Regions from separate parts of the Streptomyces sp. f51 genome, predicted to be linked through region 3. Evidence: riboswitches for the same ligand, from Rfam matches in the RefSeq annotation. Region 3 holds a riboswitch; each other region holds the start of a gene.

Region 1 (5,637 bases), 1.5 Mb from region 3:
GCCGGTGAGCCGGGAGCGGCGCGCCTGCCGCTTGGTCTGGGAGCGGTAGACCCTGGCCGCCGTCTGCTCGCCGAGCAGCTTCAGCCTGGTCGAGGTGGAGAACCGGTCCCGGTCCTTCACGGCCATGAGTCCCGCCTCCCCGCTGCCGGCCCGCGGTGGGGGCCCGTCACGTGCGTACGTCCCCGCACACGGTACGGGACCGGGTACGGGGACGTACGGAGGGCGCGGGACGAGCCGTGCGGCTCAGCCCTAGAAGGCCGTGCTCGCTCAGCCCTTGAAGCGGGGGAACGCCGAGCGGCCCGCGTACACCGCGGCGTCGTCGAGGATCTCCTCGATGCGCAGCAGCTGGTTGTACTTGGCGACGCGGTCCGAGCGGGCCGGGGCGCCGGTCTTGATCTGACCGCAGTTCACGGCGACCGCGAGGTCGGCGATGGTGACGTCCTCGGTCTCGCCGGAACGGTGGGACATCATGCACTTGAAGCCGTTGCGCTGGGCCAGCTCGACGGCGTCCAGGGTCTCGGTCAGCGAACCGATCTGGTTGACCTTGACGAGCAGGGCGTTGGCGGAGCCCTCCTCGATGCCGCGGGCCAGACGCTCCGGGTTGGTGACGAAGAGGTCGTCGCCGACGATCTGGACCTTGTCGCCCAGCTTGTCGGTGATGACCTTCCAGCCGGCCCAGTCGTCCTCGTACAGCGGGTCCTCGATGGAGACGAGCGGGTACGCGGAGACGAGCTCCTCGTAGTACTCGGTCATCTCGGCGGCCGAGCGGGACTTGCCCTCGAACTCGTACTTGCCGTCCTTGTAGAACTCGGACGCGGCGACGTCGAGGGCGAGCGCGATCTGCTCGCCGGGGACGTAGCCGGCCTGCTTGATGGCCTCGACGATGAGGTCGAGGGCGGCGCGGTTGGACTCCAGGTTCGGGGCGAAGCCGCCCTCGTCGCCGAGTCCGGTGGACAGGCCCTTGGTCTTCAGCACCTTCTTGAGGGTGTGGTAGACCTCGGCGCCCCAGCGCAGGGCCTCGGAGAAGGACTCCGCGCCGATCGGGGCGATCATGAACTCCTGGATGTCCACGTTGGAGTCGGCGTGCGAGCCGCCGTTCAGGATGTTCATCATCGGAACGGGCAGCAGGTGCGCGTTCGGGCCGCCCAGGTAGCGGAAGAGCGGCAGGTCGGACGCCTCGGAGGCGGCGTGCGCGACGGCCAGCGAGACGCCGAGGATGGCGTTGGCGCCGAGCGAGCCCTTGTTGTCGGTGGCGTCGAGGTCGAACATCGCCTGGTCGATCAGGCGCTGCTCGGTGGCGTCGTAGCCGACGAGCTCCGGGCCGATCTGCTCGATGACGGCGAGGACGGCCTTCTCGACACCCTTGCCCTGGTAGCGGTTGGGGTCACCGTCGCGAAGCTCGATGGCCTCGAACGCTCCGGTGGAAGCGCCGGACGGAACGGCGGCACGACCCGTGCTGCCGTCGTCGAGGCCGACCTCGACCTCGACCGTGGGGTTGCCTCGGGAGTCCAGGATTTCCCGGGCTACGACGACGTCGATGGACGGCACGAGCATCTCCTTATGGGATGTGACGCGGGTACGCGGAGCTTGGCAGCCCCGCGGGATGAGCCTAACCGGCTCACGGGGATCGGCCAGCGATCGACCACCCCTTGAGCGGAACTGAGCGTACATATTGTTCCTGAACGGAACAAAAAAAGACATAAAAAACCCCGCTCCGGTGCGTGCGGGGGAACACGCGCCGGAGCGGGGAGCCCGTGGGGACGGGGAACCTCGGAGGTCTCCGTGCGGGGGCCTCACGAGGGAGCTTTCGCTCGCGCGGGCGGTGCGGCGCCGGTCCACGGCCTCCCTCCGCCGAAGGAGGCCGGTCGGCCGGCGTGCCGCACTGCTCAGTGGAGGTGCAGCTGCTGGCCCGGGTAGATGACGTCGGCGTCGGCGACGATGTCCTTGTTCAGCTTGAACAGCTTCTGCCAGCCGCCCTTGACGTGCTTCTTCTCGGCGATCGAGCTCAGGGTGTCGCCCTTGACGACCTTGTACTCGCCGTCACCCTTCTTGACCTTCTTGCCGGTCGGCGTGGTGACGGTCTTCTGGGCGGCGGGGCGCTCCGCGGAACGGGAGGCGGGCTGCTCCGTCGTACGGGTGGCGGGGGCGCTCTGCGAGGCGCTCGACGAGGAGGGCGCGGACGGGGCCGCCGGGGCCGAGCCGCCGCCGTACGGGGTGCTCGACAGACCGGTGCCGCAGGTCGGCCAGGCGCCCTTGCCCTGCGCGGCCAGGACCTTCTCGCCGATGGCGATCTGCTGCGACTTCGAGGCCTGGTCGGCGCTCGAGGCGTAGGCGGTGCCGCCGTACGCGGCCCAGGTGGAGGAGGAGAACTGAAGGCCGCCGTAGTAACCGTTGCCGGTGTTGATCGACCAGTTGCCGCCGGACTCGCACTGGGCGACGGCGTCCCACTCGGAGGCGGTGGCGGCGGAGGCGCTGCCGGCCGCCATCAGCGGGGCGGCGATGGCGACACCGGTGACACCGGCGAGAGCGGCGACGCGGGTGGCCTTGTTCGGGCGGCGGTGCTTGCCCTTGCTGGAGAACAGCATGGAGAGATCCCCTCACCGACGCCTGCGAGGTGAGCTGTCGGGTTCGGGCCGAATGAGTTGCCCGGCCACGTGCCTCGGATCCCGTCTCCAGGACATCCGGCACGCGGCTTCACCCCAAGCCGATCCCGGACGTCTCTCGACTCCCGGGCCCGGCACTTACCTTGGGTCCCCCGCTCCTGCCTACGGCGCATGACGCGACGACTGTTCCCGTACGGCCGTTGGCAGGATTCGGCGTTGCGACCGTCGGGGCCCGCTGTGGCGAGCGGTCACGACCGTAAGCAGTCGATCGGCGGAAATTCAAAGACGATCAGGGCTTCTGAGACCCATCTCTCACTTGCACCAAATGGGACATTCCGCAGCGAACCGTGACGCGAACTCCCGCTACTGCTGGGCCGTTTCGGCGACGACGGCAATGCTCCGACCAGGGACGACGAGGCCGGGACCACTGTCGGCGGCCGACGTGTCGGCGGCGGCCAGCTTGTCCCAGTCGGTACCGAGGCCGAGGTCGTCGGAACCGTCCCAGATGCTGCCCAAGACCTGTGCGGCGTACGAGGCGTCGGCGGTGTCGCTCCCGGCGCTCGCCGCGTGCCGTCCGGCGGAGCCGTCGGCGGCGTCGCCGGCCGTGTTCTCGGAGGCCTCGCCGCGGTGCCGTCCGGTACCGCTGCCCGGGGTGGCGGAGGCGCTCGAAGAGGCTTTCTTCTGGACCGACTTGGACGAATCAGCCGATTTGTCGGTCTTGTCCGCCGTCGCGTCCGCGGTGCCGGAGGTCTGCGAGGCGCTGGGCGCCGGGGTGCTGTCGGCCGAGGCCGAGGAGCCGCCCGAACCGGACGCGTCACTCGAAGCGGACGAACTGGGCGTAGTCGACAAACCGGAGGAAACATAGGAACTGGAGTCGTCGCCGCCCGACGAGTCGCCGGCCACGCCCGTGTCGACGCTGATCTCGCCCGAGCCCTTGCTGAGCCCGGAGAGCGGACCACAGGTCGGCCACGCCTTGAGACCCTGGTCGGCGAGCACCTTCTCGGCGACGGCTATCTGCTGCGAGCGGCTGGCCTGGTCGGCGGTCGGGGCGTAGTCGAGGCCGCCGTGCGCCTCCCAGTTGTCCTGGTCGAGCTGAAGGCCGCCGTAGTAGCCGTTGCCCTGGTTGGCGCTCCACGCGCCACCGCTCTCGCACTGCGCCACCCGGTCCCAGGTGGTTCCGTCGGCGGCGCTCGCGCTCGCCGCGGCGAGCAGCGGGATGGCGATCGCCGATCCGGTCACCCCCGCGGCGACGATGAGCGCGGGAGCCTGACGAGGGCGACGGTGACGGCCGTTCCCGGAGAGCATGCGGAAGCCTTTCGCGTGACAGCGGGGAGCAGCGCGGCTCCCGTCAATCCGGAAGCATGGGTGCCGCGTTGATGGGTGAACGTAGCCGCAGTCGATCGCTGGTTACAAGTCGATGCAGTACAGATCACGCGAAGATCACAGATTTGATGGACCGTCATGTTCCGGTAGCCGTGGGAGCGCTCTTTCCGGTATGCGGAAGGATCACTTCAGCAGGGGTGACGAAGGGTCGGCGATGGGCCGATCAAGGCCTATTTGACCGGGGTGAACTCCACCGGAAGCGTGCGCAATCCCCGCATAATGAGCCCTCCGCGCCAGCGCAAATCGGCCGATTCTCCGGCGAGTTGGATGTCGGGAAGCCGGCTGAGGAGCGTTCCGAGCGCGGCCTGCCCCTCCAGCCTGGCGAGCGGCGCGCCCAGGCAGTAGTGGATGCCGTGGCCGTAGCCCAAGTGCTGAAGGTCACGTCGTGAGAGATCGAGCGTGTCCGGATCCTCGAAGCGTTCGGGGTCACGGTCCGCCGCCGCGAGGACCACGAGCACGGGGTCGCCGGCCGCGATGTCCTGTCCGCCGATCCGCACGTCCTCGGTCGCGAACCGCCAGGTGGCCAGTTCCACGGGCCCGTCGTAGCGCAGGAGTTCCTCCACACCCGTCTCCAGCAGCCCGCTCTCCCCGGCCGCGAGGGAGGTCTGGAGCCGCTCCCGCTGCCCGGGGTGGGTCAGCAGGGCGTGCATCCCGTTCCCGATGAGGTTGACCGTCGTCTCGAACCCGGCGAAGAGCAGGATGAAGGCCATCGCGGCGGCCTCGTTCTCGGTGAGGTGCTCACCGTGGTCGGAGGCGCGGATGAGCCCGGAGATGAGGTCCTCGCCCGGCTCGGGCTCCGCCGTCAGTGCCTCGCGCTTGCGGTGGATGAGCTCGGCGAGATAGCCGCGCATCTTCTTCACGGACCGGGCGACCCCGCCCCGCGGCCCGCCGCCGTGCCGGATCATCATGCCCGCCCAGTCCCGGAAGTCGTCCTGGTCCTCGCGCGGGACGCCGAGCAGGTCGCAGATGGCGTAGATGGGGAGCGGGAAGGCGAACTCGTGGATGAGGTCGGCGGAACCCCGGGCCGCGAACCCGTCGATGAGCTGATCCGTCAACTCCTGCACCCGCGGGGCGAACTCGGCCACGCGCCGGGGTGTGAACGCCTTGCTGACGAGCCGCCGCAGCCGGGTGTGGTCCGGCGGGTCGATGTTCAGCAGATGCGTCATCAGCTCGGCCTTGCGCTCCCCGGGGATCCCGGTCCGGCCCTTCGCGTGCTCGGGCTCGTCGTGGTGCGCGGGGTTCTTGGACAGCCGCTGGTCGGCGAGGGTCTGCTTGGCGTCGGCGTACCGCGTGACGAGCCATGCCTCCACGCCACTGGGCAGCCGGGTGCGGTGCACGGGCGCGTGCTCCCTGAGCCAGGCGTACGCCGGGTAGGGGTCGGTGGCGAACTCCCAGGTGAAGAGTTCGGGGGCGGCGCTGGAGGTGGCTTCGTGCTCGGTCACTCCCCGACGGTATCCGCAGCGGCCGACGGCCTCCCGCCCGCCCGCTTCCGGGACACCCCGGGCACACCCACCGGATCGCGACCTCGGCCCCGGCCCCGGCCCCGGCCCGACGGTCGCCTGCCCGGCTCACCGCCGTCCCGGCCACCGGCCTCGCGGTCGCCCCGCGCGCCGTGCCCACCACACCACGGCCGCCGTGCCTCGACACCCGC
Region 2 (5,637 bases), 2.1 Mb from region 3:
TCCTCGACGCCTCGCTCGCCGACCTCACCCGCTTCGACTGCCAGCCCCTTCCCGGCCTCCTCGCGGAGCGGCTGCTCACCCACAGCCCGCACCTGGACCGGGTGTTCTTCGGCAACAGCGGCACGGAGGCCGTCGAGACCGCGCTGAAGTTCGCCCGGTACGCCACCGGCAGGCCGAGGATCCTGTACTGCTCGCACGCCTTCCACGGGCTGACCACGGGCTCCCTCTCGGTCAACGGCGAGGACGGCTTCCGCGACGGCTTCGCCCCGCTGCTGCCCGACACGGCCGTCCCGCTCGGCGATCTCGACGCCCTGGCGAGGGAGCTGAGGAAGGGCGACGTCGCCGCTCTGATCGTGGAGCCGATCCAGGGCAAGGGCGTCCACGAGTCCCCGCCCGGGTATCTCCGCGCCGCCCAGGAACTGCTGCACCGGCACAAGGCCCTGCTCATCGCGGACGAGGTGCAGACCGGCCTCGGCCGGACCGGGGACTTCTACGCCTACCAGCACGAGGAGGGTGTCGAACCGGACCTGGTGTGCGTGGCCAAGGCGCTCTCCGGCGGCTATGTGCCGGTGGGCGCGACCCTCGGAAAGGACTGGATCTTCAAGAAGGTCTACTCCTCCATGGACCGGGTCCTCGTGCACTCGGCCAGCTTCGGCTCCAACGCGCAGGCCATGGCGGCGGGTCTCGCGGTGCTCTCCGTGATGGAGAACGAGCAGATCGTCGCCAACGCGCGGATCACCGGAGAGCTGCTGAAGTCCCGGCTGGCGGCCCTGGTCGACCGGTACGAGCTGCTCAGCGAGGTGCGCGGGCGGGGGCTGATGATCGGCATCGAGTTCGGCCGGCCGGCCTCCCTCAAGCTGCGCAGCCGCTGGACCATGCTCCAGGCCGCGCGCAAGGGCCTGTTCGCGCAGATGGTCGTCGTGCCGCTGCTCCAGCGGCACCGCATCCTCACCCAGGTCTCCGGCGACCACCTGGAGGTGATCAAGCTGATCCCGCCGCTGGTGATCGACGAGAAGGACGTCGACCGGTTCGTGGAGGCCTTCACCGCCGTGATGGAGGACGCGCACAGCGGTGGCGGGCTGATGTGGGACTTCGGGAAGACGCTGGTCAAGCAGGCCGTGGCCAACCGCTGAGACCCGGCCGTTCCCGCGGGCCGCCACGGCGGCCGATGGGAACGGCCGGGCTCTTTTGCCTCTCAGGCAAGAAAATTGCCCCTGAGGTAATTATTTGGCTCAATGGTCCCATGAGCCCTGCCGATCCAGGGGCGGCCGACGAGCCGTCCGCCGAGCTGTACGCCGTGGCGCCCCGGCTGCGCGCCCTGCGCCGCGGCGTCTCGCTCACGCTGGAGGCCGCGGCCCGCGCCGCCGGCCTCTCGCCCGCCCATCTCTCCCGGCTGGAGACCGGGCAGCGCCAGCCCTCGCTGCCGATGCTGCTCACGCTCGCACGTGTCTACGGTACGACGGTCTCCGAGCTGCTGGGCGAGGCGGTCCCCGAACGTGACGCGGTCGTACGGGCCGCCGACATGGAGCCCGCCCCCGCCGGCGGCTGGACCTACTGGCAGGCGGGCTCCGCGGGCCGCGGCATGCAGGCGCTGCGCGTGCACGTCCCGTACGGCTCGCAGGGCGACATCGTGCGCGTCCACCCGGGCGAGGAGTGGCTGTACGTCCTCCAGGGGCGGCTCAGTCTGCGGCTCGGGGACACCGCGCACGTCCTGGCTCCGGGAGACAGCGCCCACTTCGACTCGCTGACCCCGCACCGCATCGCCGCCGCCGAGCGCGACGGCGCCGAGCTCCTCTTCGTACACACCCTGCTCCAGAGCCCCGTCGCCGCGCTGTGCCTGGGCGCGGCGGCGGGCCACCCCACCCCGGGAGAGACGTCATGACCGAACCCACGGAACCCCGCCGGTCCATGGAGGACAGGTTCCCGCGCGCCCTGTGGGTGCGGCTGATCATCTACGTCGCCGTCGGCCACCTGTTCGCGGCCTTCATCTACCTGCTCTTCACGCTCGGCGCGCAGAACCAGTAGCAGCCGGGCCCGGCGCGCGGCTCAGTCCAGGAGCCGCGCGCGCAGCCGCTCCCGCAGCTCGGGCGTGAGCCCCAGTCCCTGCTCCAGGTAGGCCTCGACGCCGCCCCAGGTCTCCTCGATCGTCTCGAACGCCGCTGTCAGGTACTCGGCGCGCGCGTCGAACAGCGGGCTGAGCAGTTCCATCACCTCGGGGGAGTAGGCGCCCGCCGAGGAATTGGTGCGGTGCACCTTGTACCGGCGGTGCGTGGCGTTCGACTCCAGGTAGTCGGCCACGATCGCCTCGCGCTCCACGCCGAGGGCCAGCAGGGTGACCGCGATCGACAGTCCGGCGCGGTCCTTGCCCGCCGCGCAGTGCATCAGCGCGGGCACGCTGTCGTCGGCCAGCGCGTGCAGCACCTGGGAGTGCTCCGCCGTGCGCTCCCTGATGATCGCGCGGTACGAGCCGATCATCCGGTTCGCGGCCCTGCCCTCGCCCAGGAGCCCGCGCAGCTGCTCGATGTCGCCGTCGCGGACCATCTTCCAGAACTCACTGCCGTCCGCCGGGTCGCTCAGCGGGAGGTTCACGTTCCGCACGCCCGGCAGTTCGACGTCCGGGCCCTCCAGCTTCTGGTCGGCCGCGTTGCGGAAGTCGAAGATCGTGTGCAGTCCCAGGGAGGAGAGGAACGCGGCGTCCTCCTCCGTAGCGTGCGCGAGGTGGCCGCTGCGGAACAGATGACCGTGGCGCACGCGCCGGCCGTCCACGGTGGGCAGTCCGCCCACGTCGCGGAAGTTGCGCACTCCGCCGAGCTCGGGCTCGGTCGACGGGATCTGCTGCGTCACGGGGCTCCTCCTGTTCGGCCTCCGGCGTCACCGGGCTGGACTCGGCGTCGCTCGTCGGCAGTTGTACCTGTTCGCGCTCTCGACGATACGACATGGGTTCCTCAGGCAATGAGTTATTTATTCGCGCGCATGTTCGAATCAATGGAGTTTCGGTTCTTCCTTTCCGGAGAGGGGGCCGAATGTGCTGGATATCCGCGCACGGTGCATCTGACCGTTCTGTCCGAATAAGAACCTTCGTGACAACTGGCCCTGGAATAGGGCGCACTGGGGCGAGTCGCGTGAGGAGCGTCATATTCGTGACGATGCGTTGCCGTCCCCTTTTCTCAACGCGCCCGCGTTTCCGGGCGGGTTGAGATGTCCGGAAGATCGTCATTCGACGGAGGGTGACGGTGAATTCCGCATGGATCAAGAAAGACGAGCGCACAGAAACCGGACTTAGTTGTCGACGCGCTCTCATGTCGCTTACGTTCTGCCTCAATCCGGACGGACGCCCAATCCTGCCGCCGCCCGGAATTCCGCACACTCACCCGTACACGGCAGGAGCGGGGGACCCACAGGTTCCGTGCCTGATCCGGTTCCCGGAACAGGCTAGGGGTACAGCCGCGCAGCAGCGCGGCCGGGCATCTCCAGCCCGCACCCGACAGCTCACCCCGCAGGCGCCGGAGAGGAAATCGCCATGCCCGCGAAGGGTAAGCACCGCCGTCCCAAGTCCCTGCGTTTCACCCGCACGATCGCCGCGGCCGGAACCGGCGGCGCCGCACTCGCGCTGCCTCTGATGGGAGCCACGGGAGCCCACGCCGCGACCCAGGCCACCGTCGCGCAGCACGTCGAGAAGGCCGCGACCGCCGCCCCCGCCGAGAAGGCCGCCACGGCCACGGCGAAGACGTACGCGGTGAAGTCCGGCGACTACCTCTCGAAGATCGCCGACGAGCAGAACGTCACCGGCGGCTGGAAGAAGATCTACGCCGACAACCGGTCCGCCATCGGCGGCGACCCGTCGCTGATCCACCCCGGTCTGAAGCTGTCGCTCGGCCACAGGGCCGCCGCCACACACACGGCCACGCACACGGCCACCACGGCGACGGCTCCGGCGAAGTCCCAGGCCACCCCCGCCGCCGACACGGCCGCGACCACCACCGCGTCCACCGGTGACTCCGCCGGCTACACCCTGCCGGTCGACAGCAGCACCATCGGCACCGGCTACAAGGTCGCGGGCAGCATGTGGTCCAGCGGCTACCACACCGGCGTGGACTTCGTGGTCCCGACCGGCACCACCATCAAGTCCGTCGCCGCGGGCACCGTCGTCTCCGCCGGCTGGGGCGGCGCCTACGGCAACCAGGTCGTCATCCAGCACGCCGACGGCAAGTACTCCCAGTACGCCCACATGTCGTCGCTGTCCGTCTCCGCGGGACAGACCGTGACGGAGGGCCAGCAGATCGGTCTCTCCGGCGCGACCGGCAACGTGACCGGACCGCACCTGCACTTCGAGATCCGCACCACGCCCGACTACGGCTCCGACGTCGACCCGGTGGCGTACCTGCGCTCGCACGGTGTCGCCGTGGGCTGACGCCCCCACTTCCTGCTCCTGACGGCAGGACCGACTCCGGAGGCCGGACCCCAGATCCCCTGGGTCCGGCCTCCGGTGTGTTCCACGGCGCCGGTTTGCGGGGCATCTTGGTGATCGCTGCTTGAACATCCCTGATGTGGGCCTTATTCCGGAGTTGACCAATGCTTGGCGAGTGGCTTATCTCACCGTCCGTCAACCCTTCCCTACGGTCGCGTAGCTCACATCGAAAGGTGAATCATGCTCGATGTGGCAGACGATTCGAAGGATGACAACAGATCAGTGATCGGGTCGTACGTGGCGGTGGGGGACAGCTTCACCGAGGGCGTCGGCGACCCTGGGCCCGACGGGGCGTTCGTCGGATGGGCGGACCGGTTCGCGGTACTTCTCGCGGACCGCAGGCCCGAAGGCGATTTCGACTACACCAATCTCGCGGTGCGCGGCAAACTGCTCGACCAGATCGTCGAGACCCAGCTCCAGCAGGCCAGGGAACTCGGCCCGGACCTGGTCTCGTTCTGCGCCGGCGGCAATGACATCCTCCGCCCCGGCACCGACCCCGACGAGGTCGCGGAGCGCTTCGAGCGCGCGGTCGCCGACCTCACCTCCGCCGTGGGCACCGTGATGGTGACCACCGGCTTCGACACCCGTGGTGTCCCCGTGCTCAAGCATCTGCGCGGCAAGATCGCCACGTACAACGGACATGTGCGGGCCATCGCGGACCGCTACGGCTGTCCCGTTCTCGACCTCTGGTCCCTGAAGACGATCCAGGACCGCAGGGCGTGGGACGGCGACCGGCTGCACCTCTCTCCCGAGGGGCACACCCGGGTGGCCCTCCGCGCCGGACAGGTCCTCGGTCTCGAGGTCCCGGCCGACCCGGACCAGCCCTGGCCGCCCCTCCCGCCGCGCGGCACGCTGGAGGTGCGCCGCGACAACATCCAGTGGGCCCGCGAGTACCTGGTCCCGTGGATCGGACGGCGACTGCGCGGTGAGTCCTCGGGCGACCACGTGTCGGCCAAGGGGCCGCTCTCACCGGACGACATCAAGCTGCGCATCGAGTCGGTGGCCTGAACCCGGTCCTTCCGGGCGGGAGAACCCGGCCCGCCCGGAACGGGCACCGACGGGGGTGACCCCTCAAGGGGGAGTGACGCTTGGCGGGACCCGGGCAGGACAGCGGCCCCGGGTCGGACACCGGCCCCGGGGTCGCGCACCGGCCCGGGGCGGTTCCGCGG
Region 3 (5,637 bases):
GCGACCGCCCTTCGAGGTGCGGTCTGGCGGTGACACGTCCGGCGGCGGCTCACAGGGGGAGCGGCCGCCGCCGGACCTTCTTCGGCGGTGGTGTCCGACTGCCGTCCCTGGCCCGGACGGTGGTGGGGTGCCGGTCACCTGGTGGAGGACGCTAAACCTGCGCGTGCGCCGTTGGTAACGCTATGTACGGAACTATTGCGTTTGGATCGCGGAGTGACCGTATAGGGGTAATTTCCCGGCCGTCCGGCGCCGACTCGACGCGAGGTGATGACCGAAGCGGCGAATCCCGAGGCGTCCGTGCGATACCGGTGCTATGGGTGACGCGCGATGGTCCGGAGGAGAGGATGGGGCGACGGGGGCCGCAGGGGAGGGAGCGGCCACGGCGGGCGGAGGGGGCCGGAGGAGAAGGGGCGGCCACGGCGGACGGCGGCGGCCGGGAGAGGCGGCCCCGTCGTCAGGGGCGTGAAGGCGTGCGATTAGGCTCCGGCTCCATGGGCGTACTCATCCACCTCTTCGTCGGCCTGCACATCATCGGCATCGCCGCGCTCCTCGGCGGCTTCTTCACCCAGATGAAGGCCATGGGCAAGGGCACCGCCCGCTTCGTCCCGGCGATGCTGCACGGTGCGCTGACCATGCTGGTGACCGGAGTCGCCCTGGTCGGACTCAACCAGGCCGACGGCAACACGGTCAACACCGTCAAGATCGGCGTCAAGCTGGCCCTGCTGATCGTGATTCTCGGACTCGTCTACGTGAAGCGGGACGACGAGACGGTGGACAAGCGCCTCTTCGGTCTGGTGGGCCTGCTGACCGTCACGAACATCTTCATCGCCGTCCTGTGGACCTGAGCACCGCCCCCGGGACGGGACCTGATCGGCAGGCCTCGATCAGCGGAACCCGACCACCGGGACCCGGTCAGCGCCGTCGCTCCCGCGCGGCGGACCGGAAGGCGAGAGCGGTGACCACGGCCGCCACGAGCCACGCCGCCACCGCGATCCACAGCAGCACCTGGCCCGGCCCCTTGAGCCGGAAGACGTCGAGCGCGTCCGCGACCGCGAGGGCCGCCACCGCCGTCATCCCCATCGGGAAGACGGTCGACCACCGCCGCACGTCGCGGCGCGGGCGCGGCCACACCACCTCCGCGACGGCCAGCACGAGGTAGCAGACGAGGTCGAGCGCCAGCAGCGCGCCCGTCGTGGCGCGCAGGACGCCCTGGTCGTCGTTGTTCCACAGATACGGATTCACGTGGTGCGCCGCGACGAGTCCCGCCCCGGCCAGCGCGGAGATGCCCAGCGCGCCGGCCGCCACCCAGTGGTCCCCGGCCCCCTTCCGCACCTCCCAGGGGTCGAAGGACGCGAACGCGAGCACGTAGAGCGCGGTTCCCACCCAGAACAGCGTCATCGCGGCGTGCGCGAGCCAGTCCGAGCCAGCCTCGGTGGCGATCGCCGACCCGAGGACCGAGAGCCCTTGCGTGGCCACGCAGACGAGGAACACCTCGCCGGCCATACGGCGCCGCCAGTGCCGCAGGACGGCCAGGAGCAGGACCGGCCAGAGGACGGCCGACAGTGCGAGCAGGACCTCCGCGAGCCCCCGCCACCCCAGCACCGAGAACCGGGTGCCGAGCACGGTGGTCGCCGCGACCGCGTCGAGCCCCGCGGGCGTTCCGGCCCGTCGCGCCCACTGCTCCCGGTCGCCCAGCAGCCGGGCGAGGAAGTCCGAGGCGAGCCCGACCCAGGTGAGCGACGCGAGAACGAGCGCGATCCGGGAGAGGGTCTCGTGGCCGGTCAGATGCAGACCGATCGAGAGAATGCCGGTGGCCATGACGGCGGCCCCGGCGGCGGGTGCCCACCCCACCCACCAGGAGCGGAGCGGAATCATGTCCGTCATGTCCGGTGTGTCTGGCATGCGTCGATGCTAGGGACCCGCGGAGCGGTTGCGGGCGGGGCACGCTCGGGCGGGGGCGAAAACGCGGGGCGCGCGCGGGGACCGGTGAGCCCCGCGCGCGCCCCGCGATGCGGAGGTCCGGTCTACGCCGGGCGCACCACGCTGTGGATCGCCGACGTGCCGTCGTAGTAGATCGACTCCTCGCGGACGTACGCCCCCGGCTTCGGCGCGTGGATCATCATGCCGCCACCGATGTACAGGCCGACGTGGCTGATGTCGTCGTAGAAGAAGACGAGGTCGCCGGGCCGGGCGTCGGCGAGGGGGACCGTGGTGCCGGCGTTCACCTGGTCGTAGGTGACGCGCGGGAGGCTGACGCCCGCGGCCTTCCAGGCGGCCTGGGTCAGGCCCGAGCAGTCGTAGGAGTCGGGGCCGGTGGCGCCCCAGACGTACGGCTTGCCGATCTGGGCGCGGGCGAAGGCGAGCGCGTCGGCCGCCTTCGACGAGGAGCCCGTCGCCGTCGATCCCGTCGGCGACCCGGCCGTCGAGCCGGCGGCCGGGGTGCCCGTGCCGCTCGACGACGGCTGCGTCCGCTCGGCCTTGGCGGCGGCGGCCTGCTGCCGTGCCAGTTCCGCCGCCTTCGCCGCGGCCCGCTCCTGCTTCTTCCTCTCGATCGCCGCCAGCCGCGCCTTCTCCTCGGTGTTCAGCTTCGACAGGAGGTCGCGGGCCTCGGAGAGCTTCTGCTGCACCGCGGTCTTGGACGTCTTGAGCGCCTTCTGCGAGGCGGTCAGCGATTCGAGGTTCCGCGTGGCCTCCGCCCGCTTCCTGGTGGTGGCGGCCTGGTCGGTGATGTAGGCGTCGACGGCCGCCTTCTGGCGTTTCGTCAGACGGCTCATCAACTGGGTCTGGTCGAAGTAGTCCTGCGGGTTGTCCGCGAGCAGCAGGGTCGCCGTTCCGGGTGCGGCGGCCCCGGTCCTGTACTGCGCCGCCGCGAACGAACCCAGTTCCTCGCGCGCGGTGTTGAGCTTCTCGGTGCGCCGGGCGACGTCGTCGAGCAGGGTGTCGACGCGCTTGCGCTGCTCGGCGGTCTTCTCCCGGGTCGCGTTGTACTTGTTCGTGGCCGTCTCGGCCTGGTGGTAGAGGTCGTCGACCTTCTTCGAGACCGCTTCGATGCCGGGCCTCGGTTCGGCCGAGGGGGCCGCGGTGGCCGTCTGCGAGAGCAGGGCCACGGACGTGAGGGCCGCCGTGGCCAGGGCCGGGGTCCGTATGCCTGCGATGCGCGTACCCGTGGGACGCGCCTTGCGGTGTGACGCCAAGAGAGGCGACTCCTTCCGTCATCCGCCTGCCGAGTTAGCTGTCGGGTTCGGGCGGGTGGTTCCGGAAGGTTGCCCTACGGTCCGTGCCCCACAAGGCGGTTGGACCGATTCACCCCTTGGTCGGTGGGTCCCCGGCTCCGGCGGCCTCGCGGCGTACCGGATTCGGCGGAGGCCGCCCGGCCCGGCGATGTTCGCCGGTCGCGGTCGAGCGGCCTTGCGGCACGCTAGCCAACCGGTGTGGCCCGTGTGAAGGTTGATGGGCGATATGCCCGATACATTTTCGTGACCTGGGCCGCGCCCCGGGATCTGCGACGACGGAGTGCGGGCGTCCCCTGACTCCAAGTGTCCGGCCGGGCGCGTACGGTCATGGTGGCGCGCGTCACGACTTCCGGTGGAGTTCCCGAGGTGGCGGCGGGTTGTCAGTGGGGCGGCCTAGACTCGGAGAGCGATGAGCAGCCTCTTTGACGACAGCTTCCTGGCGGACCTCAAGCCCTCCGCGGCGCACGAGGACGAACACCCGCCGCCGCCCGAGGACGATCACGTACCGGAGCCGGTTCCGGACGATCTGTTCGGCGGGAAGTTCGACCTGCCGCCGACCCGTGACGCCTACTACCGCGACGGCGCGCCCAGGCCCGCCGTGGACCCGGCGGCCCTCCTGGACGGCCTGAACGAGAACCAGCGCGCGGCCGTGGTGCACTCCGGCTCCCCGCTGCTCATCGTGGCCGGCGCCGGCTCCGGCAAGACGCGCGTGCTCACGCACCGCATCGCCCACCTGCTCGGCGAGCGGAACGTCCACCCCGGCCAGATCCTCGCGATCACCTTCACGAACAAGGCCGCGGGCGAGATGAAGGAGCGCGTCGAGGCGCTCGTGGGCCCCCGCGCCAACGCGATGTGGGTGATGACCTTCCACAGCGCCTGCGTGCGCATCCTGCGCCGCGAGAGCAAGACGCTCGGCTTCACCTCGTCGTTCTCGATCTACGACGCCGCCGACTCCAAGCGTCTGATGGCGCTCGTCTGCCGTGATCTGGACCTCGACCCCAAGCGTTTCCCGCCGAAGTCCTTCAGCGCCAAGATCTCGAACCTGAAGAACGAGCTGATCGACGAGGAGGACTTCGCCGCCCAGGCCACCGACGGCTTCGAGAAGACCCTCGCCCAGGCCTACGCGATGTACCAGTCGAGGCTGCGCGAGGCCAACGCGCTCGACTTCGACGACCTGATCATGACCACGGTCAACCTCCTGCGCGCCTTCCCGGACGTGGCCGAGCACTACCGCCGCCGCTTCCGGCACGTCCTGGTCGACGAGTACCAGGACACCAACCACGCGCAGTACGCCCTCGTCCGCGAACTCGTGGGGACCTCCGAGCACCCCGTGGACGTACCGCCCAACGCGTACGACCTGCCTCCGGCCGAACTGTGCGTGGTGGGTGACGCGGACCAGTCGATCTACGCCTTCCGCGGCGCGACCATCCGCAACATCCTCCAGTTCGAGGAGGACTACCCGAACGCGACGACGATCCTCCTGGAGCAGAACTACCGCTCCACCCAGACGATCCTGTCCGCCGCCAACGCGGTCATCGAGCGCAACGAGTCCCGCCGCCCCAAGAACCTGTGGACCAACGCCGGCGCGGGCTCGAACATCACGGGGTACGTCGCGGACACCGAGCACGACGAGGCCCAGTTCGTCGCCGACGAGATAGACCGCCTCACCGACGCGGGCGAGGCGAGGGCCGGCGACGTCGCGGTCTTCTACCGCACGAACGCCCAGTCCCGTGTCTTCGAAGAGGTCTTCATCCGCGTCGGCCTGCCGTACAAGGTCGTCGGCGGTGTCCGCTTCTACGAGCGCAAGGAGGTCCGGGACGTCCTCGCCTACCTCAGGGTGCTGGCCAACCCCGAGGACTCCGTCCCGATGCGCCGCATCCTGAACGTGCCCAAGCGCGGCATCGGCGACCGCGCCGAGGCGATGATCGATGCCCTGTCGCAGCGCGAGAAGATCAGCTTCCCGCAGGCGCTGCGCCGCGTCGACGAGGCCTACGGCATGGCCGCGCGGTCCACCAACGCGGTCAAGCGGTTCAACACGCTCATGGAGGACCTCCGTACGATCGTCGAGTCGGGCGCGGGCCCGGCCACCGTCCTGGAGGCCGTCCTCGAACGCACCGGATATCTCGCCGAGTTGCAGGCCTCGACCGACCCGCAGGACGAGACCCGGATCGAGAACCTCCAGGAACTCGCCGCCGTGGCCCTGGAGTTCGAGCAGGAGACCGGCGAGGGCGAGACCCCGCCCGGACTCTCCGCGTTCCTGGAGCGGGTCGCGCTCGTCGCCGACTCGGACCAGATCCCGGACGAGGAGGACGGCAACGGCGTCATCACCCTGATGACCCTGCACACCGCCAAGGGCCTCGAATTCCCCGTGGTCTTCCTGACCGGCATGGAGGACGGCGTCTTC

Evidence for each region. Region 3 has a riboswitch for cyclic di-AMP ahead of WJM95_RS19700 (NlpC/P60 family protein). Riboswitches for the same ligand answer to the same signal wherever they lie in the genome.
Region 1: it holds a riboswitch for cyclic di-AMP, as region 3 does, so the genes downstream of both, WJM95_RS13000 (transglycosylase family protein) here and WJM95_RS19700 (NlpC/P60 family protein) in region 3, are expected to answer to the same signal.
Region 2: it holds a riboswitch for cyclic di-AMP, as region 3 does, so the genes downstream of both, WJM95_RS28365 (LysM peptidoglycan-binding domain-containing M23 family metallopeptidase) here and WJM95_RS19700 (NlpC/P60 family protein) in region 3, are expected to answer to the same signal.

Annotation. Positions count from the first base shown of each region.
Region 1 covers NZ_CP149798.1:2,973,429-2,979,065, forward strand. The annotation lists gene WJM95_RS12990 (septum formation initiator family protein) at 1-126, opposite strand, end outside; gene eno (phosphopyruvate hydratase) at 268-1,554, opposite strand; gene WJM95_RS13000 (transglycosylase family protein) at 1,887-2,585, opposite strand; cyclic di-AMP (ydaO/yuaA leader) riboswitch at 2,590-2,783, opposite strand; gene WJM95_RS13005 (transglycosylase family protein) at 2,967-3,908, opposite strand; gene WJM95_RS13010 (cytochrome P450) at 4,157-5,428, opposite strand.
Region 2 covers NZ_CP149798.1:6,546,138-6,551,774, forward strand. The annotation lists gene WJM95_RS28345 (aspartate aminotransferase family protein) at 1-1,133, shown strand, start outside; gene WJM95_RS28350 (XRE family transcriptional regulator) at 1,244-1,882, shown strand; gene WJM95_RS28355 (DUF6126 family protein) at 1,879-2,025, shown strand; gene WJM95_RS28360 (tyrosine-protein phosphatase) at 2,047-2,844, opposite strand; cyclic di-AMP (ydaO/yuaA leader) riboswitch at 3,359-3,516, shown strand; gene WJM95_RS28365 (LysM peptidoglycan-binding domain-containing M23 family metallopeptidase) at 3,521-4,411, shown strand; gene WJM95_RS28370 (SGNH/GDSL hydrolase family protein) at 4,691-5,476, shown strand.
Region 3 covers NZ_CP149798.1:4,485,154-4,490,790, forward strand. The annotation lists gene WJM95_RS19690 (hypothetical protein) at 492-845, shown strand; gene WJM95_RS19695 (tellurite resistance/C4-dicarboxylate transporter family protein) at 913-1,902, opposite strand; gene WJM95_RS19700 (NlpC/P60 family protein) at 2,025-3,194, opposite strand; cyclic di-AMP (ydaO/yuaA leader) riboswitch at 3,202-3,372, opposite strand; gene pcrA (DNA helicase PcrA) at 3,643-5,637, shown strand, end outside.